Linked DNA regions of Silvibacterium dinghuense. Each later gene encodes a partner of the first gene's protein in a complex. Links are inferred from orthologs where the notes say so. Each region holds a gene or a part of one and is shown on either strand. Other genes may lie near its edges.

Region 1 (3,266 bases):
AACCCGCTTCCGCCGTCACCCTCGCCGGCCTCAAGAAGCTCGTCGCGCAGGGACACGTACAGCCATCGGAATCGGTCGTCCTGCTGCTCACCGGGCACACGCTCAAAGATTCGGACTACACCATCCGCTACCATCGCGGCGACCTGCTCACGGAAGAAGAGATTGCGCCGCTGCGTCCGGAGATCGAGTCCACCCGCCGCAACACGGTCGAGCTCGATGCCGACGTCGACCAGGTGCTGCGCGCGCTCGAAAAGGCAGTACAACCGTGAGTGCCTTTTCGATCCATCTGCCTGCAACCTCGGCCAATCTCGGTCCCGGCTTCGATACGCTGGCCGTCGCGCTCGACCGCCATCTCGAAGTCAGCGCGGAGACAGGCACCGAGTTTTCCATCGAGGCCACCGGCCGTCATCCCGAGGTCTGCGGATCGCTCGGCCGCAACCTGCTGCTCGATGTCTATCGCAAGACCCTCGCGGCCAACGGCAAAGAGGTGCAGCCGCTTGCACTGCGTGTCCATAACGAGATTCCTCTCGGCATGGGCATGGGATCTTCTGCAGCCGTGCGGCTCGCAGGCGTAGCCCTCGCTGCGCACTTCGGCCAGCTTGGCTGGGACAGCGACCGCATCCTCGCCGAGGGCGTACGGCTCGAGGGTCACCCGGACAATGCCGCCGCCTGCTGGCTGGGCGGTTTCGTGGCCGGGTCCTGGACTGCGGATCATGGGGATGGCCCTCGTCTGCAGACCGTCAGCTTCCGTCTGCCCGAGGCCTGGCGTGCACTGGTTGTGATTCCCACGGCGCCGCTCGCCACGGTTGCCTCGCGTGCCGTGCTGCCGGAAAGCTATACCCGCGCCGACGTGGTCTTCAATCTGCAGCGCGCTTCGCTGCTGACGGCCGCCTTTGCCGCAGGCCGCGCCAACCTCGTAGCCGATGCCATGCGCGACCGCATCCATCAGCCTTATCGCTCCCAGGTTTGCCCGCTGCTCCCTGCGCTCGAATCGCTGGCTGGAACGCCGGGCGTGCTGGGCGTTGCGCTCAGCGGTGCCGGTCCTGCCATCCTGCTGATCCTCGAATCGGAATCAGCCTTCGAATCGGTGGAAGCCGAGATTCGCCGCCGCACCCAGTCTGGCGAAGTAGCCGAGATTCTGCGGTGCAGTTTTGGAGCCGGCGCCGGAGAGACCGGAGCAAGATAGCCTCCCACGCACGTAACCTATAGAAAGCATTACCTTAAAATTACCTAAGATTGCTTGCTGGGCGCGTTCAAAAGCTCTACCTTCAGCACGTGGGCAGTTCTGGGGGAGGGCTGCTCTAGCGCTCGGGTTTCCTGAAAAGGAGGCCCGGGCGCTCTAACGTTAGGGTCTTCTTATGCTTGTATGCATCAGAAGCACGCTCCATGTTTCGGGTTGCCTGTCCTATCCCGCACCGGACCATCCCCTCAGCATCCCCCTCCTGCGACTTTTTGCTCCGTTCCCGCATCTACTCATCCGGTAAACTGATGGAATAGTCCATCGGTCGCGAGGGCCAAACAGGCCCCCTAAGGAGGAGCATGGCGGGACAAGGAATTCTTGAGGTAACGGACACAAACTTCGAGCAGGAAGTCCTGCAGTCGGAGCAGCCGGTTCTGGTTGATTTCTGGGCGGCATGGTGCGGTCCCTGTAAGGCTCTGGCTCCCATCGTCGATGAGCTCGCGACGCAGTATGCCGGCCAGGTGAAGGTGGCCAAGCTCGACGTGGATCGCAACAACGCGACCCCCATGCGCTATGGCATCCGCGGCATCCCCGCGCTGCTGCTCTTCAAGGACGGCAAGGTTGCCGACCAGATCGTCGGTTACGTCCCCAAAGAGACGATCGAGAAGAGCCTCTCCCGTTTCGTCGAGACCGCCAAGGCCTAAACTGCTGCGCGCAGGGCGGATCGCCTTCGGCCTCCGCTGGTCGCGGGCCTGAGACCGTTCTCTACTGAATAGGAAGAATCCGGTTGCCCCATGTCTCATTGAGACATGGGGCAACCCTGTTTTACGCTCTTATCGGAGTCTTCTCAGAAGTGCAACGTCACGGTCCCGAAGGTCGAGAACTCCACGTCCACGCGCGAGCCCGGCAACGCCAGCTCCTTGCCGGACCAGCTTCCCGTCGTCACCCAGTCACCCGCGCGCAGGCCGCCCGTACGATAGCTGCCCTCATTGGCGAGGTACGTCACCAGCCGCAGCAGGTCGGTGCCCGCCGAGTTCGAGGCTGTGCCTCCAAAGCGCACCACGCCGTCGATCACCACTGAGACCGACTCCCTGGTCAGATCCACGCTCTGCCAGCCTTCAAGTGCCGCCCCATAAATAAAGCCGCCATTCGACTGCAGGTCGCCGATCGTCGAGAATCGCGGCGTCTTGTCCGGATCTTCGAAGGCCGACTCCAACAGTTCGATCGCCGGATGCGCGCTGGCAATGGCCGCGATGACTTCCTCGCGCGTATAAGGGGTGCTCCGCGGCGGCAGGTCGCTGCCGATCAGGAAGGCGATCTCTCCCTCGACCCCGCGCAGCCGCCGGAAGTGTTCCGAGACATGGGCACCCGACGGGGTGAATCCACCCCAAGCCGGCATGGCCGAAAAAAGCGGCATCGCCTCGGGCGAAGGAGCGCCGACCTTCCATCCCTGCACCGGGCCCAATGCCTCGGCCACAATCGACTGCAGCGCATAGGCTTCGTCCAGGTCATGCGGAGCCAGATCTTCAGGCAGAGCCGCAACCGGCGTCCGCTCCCGCCGCGCACGCAGCAGGATCTCCGCTGCTTGCCGCAAACGGTCTTTTTCTTGCGCCGAAAGATGTTTTCCGGCCGGGTTCCATTCGTTCATGCCACTTCTCCGCTTGGGTTGCTATGCAAAAAGATGAGAATTGCCCCTGCCGGGTTGGAGCCGGGAGAATCTCCGCAGTCCCCTTCCATTCTGCCGTAACCAGGAAGGCCCGTGTAACGTCTCAAGAGCAGGTTTGCCGTATTCGCCCTATGCAAAGGAGACAGGCCCATGTGGATAAGGAAGGCAAGCGAGATTCCCTCCTCGGAGATCACGCCGAAGTCCTCCTGGCTGAATCGCCGTGCTTTCATGGCCGCCGCCGGCGCAGCCGGTTTAGCCGCGGTTGCAGGCAAGGACCTCGAACGGCTCGCACATCCAGACGGAGTCCATGCCGATACCAAGCTCTCGACGGTCTCCAGTCCGCTCTCCGGCAGGGGACTCACGGAGACGGCCTACAACGACATCACCCATTACAACAATTTCTATGAATTCGGCACCGAC
Region 2 (3,144 bases), 1.5 Mb from region 1 along the record:
GAGAATGGTGAAGAGCAGGGCAACCAGCGTCAGGGGGCTGATGCGGGGAACAAAGCGGGTCCGGTACCAATCTTCTCCCTTGGTCTGGATCAGCAGAAACCGCGTGAGGAACCCGGCCACAAACGGCACGCCAAGATACAGGCCGACGCTCTTTGCAATGTCGCCTATGCCAATCGAAACAACGCTCGCGGCAAGACCGAACCACTTCGGGAGCACGGCCAGGAACAGCCACGCGTAGAGGCTGTAGAAGAGCACCTGGAAGATGCTGTTGATGGCGACAAGCCCGGCGACATAATCCGTGTCGCCTTCGGCCAGCTCATTCCACACCAGCACCATGGCAATGCAGCGTGCGATGCCGATCAGGATCAGGCCACGCATGTAAGCCGGCTCGCTTCGCAGGCAAACGATCGCGAGTCCGAACATCAGCACCGGCCCGATCAGCCAGTTCTGAACGAGCGAGAGCCCCAGCACGCGCTTGTTGCGGAAGACCTCTCCAAGCTTTTCGTAGCGGACCTTTGCCAGCGGCGGAAACATCATGAGGATGAGTCCGACAGCGATAGGAATGTTGGTGGTTCCGCGCTGGAAACGGTTTACGAATGCCGCGGAGGATGGGAGAAAATGACCGGTCCCGACGCCGATCGCCATGGCGAGGAAGATCCAGAGAGTGAGAAAGCGGTCCAGAAACGAGAGCTGTTTCCGCGCTGCCGGTGTGCAGACCTGGCCGTGTGCGACAGGGGCGGCCATCAGCAGGACTCGCAGCACGGTTCGGAAATCGCCGCCGGAACCGGCGCGCCTGCGAGAGCATATTTCGCCGGTGCGCAGCAGGCTTTGATCAGCCGCGCCCGGTCGGCCTGCATGGCCTTCTCCTCTTGCAGCGAATCGAGCGTCTGCCGGAGAATCCGGGTTGCGCCAGGATGCGATGGCGCCACGATGCGATAGTGCATCCACTTGCCCTCGCGCCGGGCCGAGACGATGCCCGCCTTGCGCAGGTAGGCGAGGTGCCGGGAGATCTTCGGTTGAGGCGCGTCCAGGATTTCGACGAAGTAGCAGACGCAGACCTCCTGCTCTCCCATGAGGTTGAGCAGGCGCAGGCGGGTCCTGTCTCCCAGCGCCTGGAAGAACTGTTCCATGTTGAACGCTACGTTGAACTCTGCTTTGCGGGGCATACAGAATATATATGCTTTGACGAATGTGTATGCAAGAAATATATTCGCTTAAGCAAATGCATGAGGTGGGGGAATGACGAAAATTCTGGATGCTGTGAAGCCGAAGTACAAAGACGGCAGGGTGACCGTGATTTTTGCCTGCGTTCATAACGCCGGACGCTCACAGATGGCCGCGGCGTTCTTCCATGCGCTCGCCGATCCCTCGAAAGCGCGCGCGCTATCGGCGGGAACGGAGCCTGGCGCATCCGTTCACCCGGAAGTGCTGGCCGCCATGCGGGAGGTCGGCATCGATCTCAGCGCTGCCAGGCCGCAGAAGCTCACCGAAGAGCTGGCCGCCGAAGCCGATCTTCTGGTGACCATGGGCTGCGGTGAGCAGTGTCCCTATGTTCCGGGTCTGCGCCGCGAAGACTGGCCGCTGCGCGATCCCAAAGGACTTCCTGCCGGGGAAGTGCGCCTCATCCGCGATGAGGTGAAAGCGCGCGTCGAGCAGCTGGTGCAGCGGATGCACGCGCTCGTCTCCTCCGGGAACCCGATGCCGGATTAAACCCCGCTTCGGCAGGAGAGAATTCCGATTGACTTCCGATAGTCGACTGTCTACCATCATCGCCATTGGAGGTCGACTGTCTACCATGGCTGCGGATTCCTCATCGCGCAACGGATTGCTCCAGGGCACCCTGGACATGCTGATCCTGCGCACCCTGCTCGGATGCCCGGCCCACGGCCACCAGATCGGCAAGCACATCCAGCGCACCACCCACGACTTTCTCCAGATGCAGCATGGCTCGCTGTATCCGGCCCTGCACCGTCTGGAAAAGCGCGGCTGGGTGACGGCGAACTGGGAGACAGCGCCCGACCGCAACCGCGAGTTCAAGTACTACCGCCTCACCGCCGCCGGCCGCCGCCAGCTGGTGGTGGAGGAGTCGAGGTGGAAGCAGATGACCGAAGCCGTGGCGCGCGTGATGTGGCCCGCGCCCGAAGAGGCGTGAGATGAGCTGGCTGACCGGGAATAAACGCGACCGCGATCTGGAGCGCGAGCTCCGCGCCGATCTTGAGCTGGAGGAAGAGGAGCATCGCGAGAATGGCGCTTCCGCCGAGGAAGCACGCTATGCCGCTCTTCGCGCCTTCGGCAATCCCACCGTCATCCGCGAGCAGACGCGCGCCGTCTGGTCCTGGAACCGGATCGAAGCCTGGGAGCGCGATCTCCGCTACTGCCTGCGCGGCTTGCGCCGGGCGCCGGGGTTCACGGTCATCGCCATCGTCGTCATGGCTCTCGGAATCGGCGCAAACGTGGCCTTGTTCGCCGTCATCCGTTCGGTGCTGCTCAATCCGCTGCCCTACCACGCGCCGGAGCGGCTGGTCACTCTCTACAGCACCTTCAACGACGCCAACGGCAAGCGAAGCTTCATGCCCATCGATGCGGGGAGCTTCTTTGCATGGAAGTCGGCGGCTGCCAGGTCTGCGGAGATGGCGATGATCTCGCCTTTCCAGGGCTACAGCGTGTCGGCGGAAAGTGGACAGCTGCCGGAGGCGGCCAACGCCGCCTGGGTGACGGCGAACTTCTTTTCCACCCTGGGCATGCAGCCCGTGCTCGGCCGCTCCTTTACGCAGGCAGACGACAGCCCCGACGCCAACGCCACGGCGATTCTCTCCTACTCCTTCTGGAAGCGCCGCTACGCCGCCGATCCCGGCGTGCTCGGGCGCAGGATCTGGCTCGATGCGCGGCCCTACACCATCATCGGCGTTCTGCCGGAGTCGATGGTCTTCTTCGGACCATTCGCGCCCAGCAGCATCCAGGTCTGGACGCCGGTCGGGCATGAGGCCCCGCGCTGGCTCATGACCACCTTTCAGGATCACGAGTTCATTGGCGTGGCGCGGCTGGCTCCAGGCGTGACCAGGGCGCGGCTGCTCAGCGCGCTCACCCTCGTGCAGGCGCATATCAAGGCGGAGCATCCTGACCCTGCTGTGCGCGAGGTGGTGA

Evidence for each region.
Region 2: the proteins of trxA (region 1) and ESZ00_RS09435 are in contact, whole or in part, in an NMR structure (PDB 2IPA), measured with the Bacillus subtilis proteins. The link is inferred for Silvibacterium dinghuense from one-to-one orthologs.

The regions. Positions count from the first base shown.
Region 1 is NZ_SDMK01000001.1:877,815-881,080, forward strand. What follows is about bases 260-3,211. They hold trxA (thioredoxin), read left to right. Parts: upstream 260-1,539; coding sequence 1,540-1,884; downstream 1,885-3,211. Other genes in these bases: thrC (threonine synthase), read left to right, coding at 260-269; thrB (homoserine kinase), read left to right, coding at 266-1,186; ESZ00_RS03395 (2-keto-4-pentenoate hydratase), read right to left, coding at 2,028-2,774; msrP (protein-methionine-sulfoxide reductase catalytic subunit MsrP), read left to right, coding at 2,997-3,211. Also shown: more of thrC, read left to right, coding at 1-259; more of msrP, read left to right, coding at 3,212-3,266. UniProt on the Bacillus subtilis protein: Participates in various redox reactions through the reversible oxidation of its active center dithiol to a disulfide and catalyzes dithiol-disulfide exchange reactions.
Region 2 is NZ_SDMK01000001.1:2,391,655-2,394,798, forward strand. What follows is about bases 145-2,974. They hold ESZ00_RS09435 (arsenate reductase ArsC), read left to right. Parts: upstream 145-1,239; coding sequence 1,240-1,710; downstream 1,711-2,974. Other genes in these bases: arsB (ACR3 family arsenite efflux transporter), read right to left, coding at 145-744; ESZ00_RS09430 (ArsR/SmtB family transcription factor), read right to left, coding at 744-1,166; ESZ00_RS09440 (PadR family transcriptional regulator), read left to right, coding at 1,739-2,152; ESZ00_RS09445 (ABC transporter permease), read left to right, coding at 2,154-2,974. Also shown: more of arsB, read right to left, coding at 1-144; more of ESZ00_RS09445, read left to right, coding at 2,975-3,144. UniProt on the Bacillus subtilis protein: Catalyzes the reduction of arsenate [As(V)] to arsenite [As(III)]. In vitro, can dephosphorylate para-nitrophenyl phosphate (pNPP).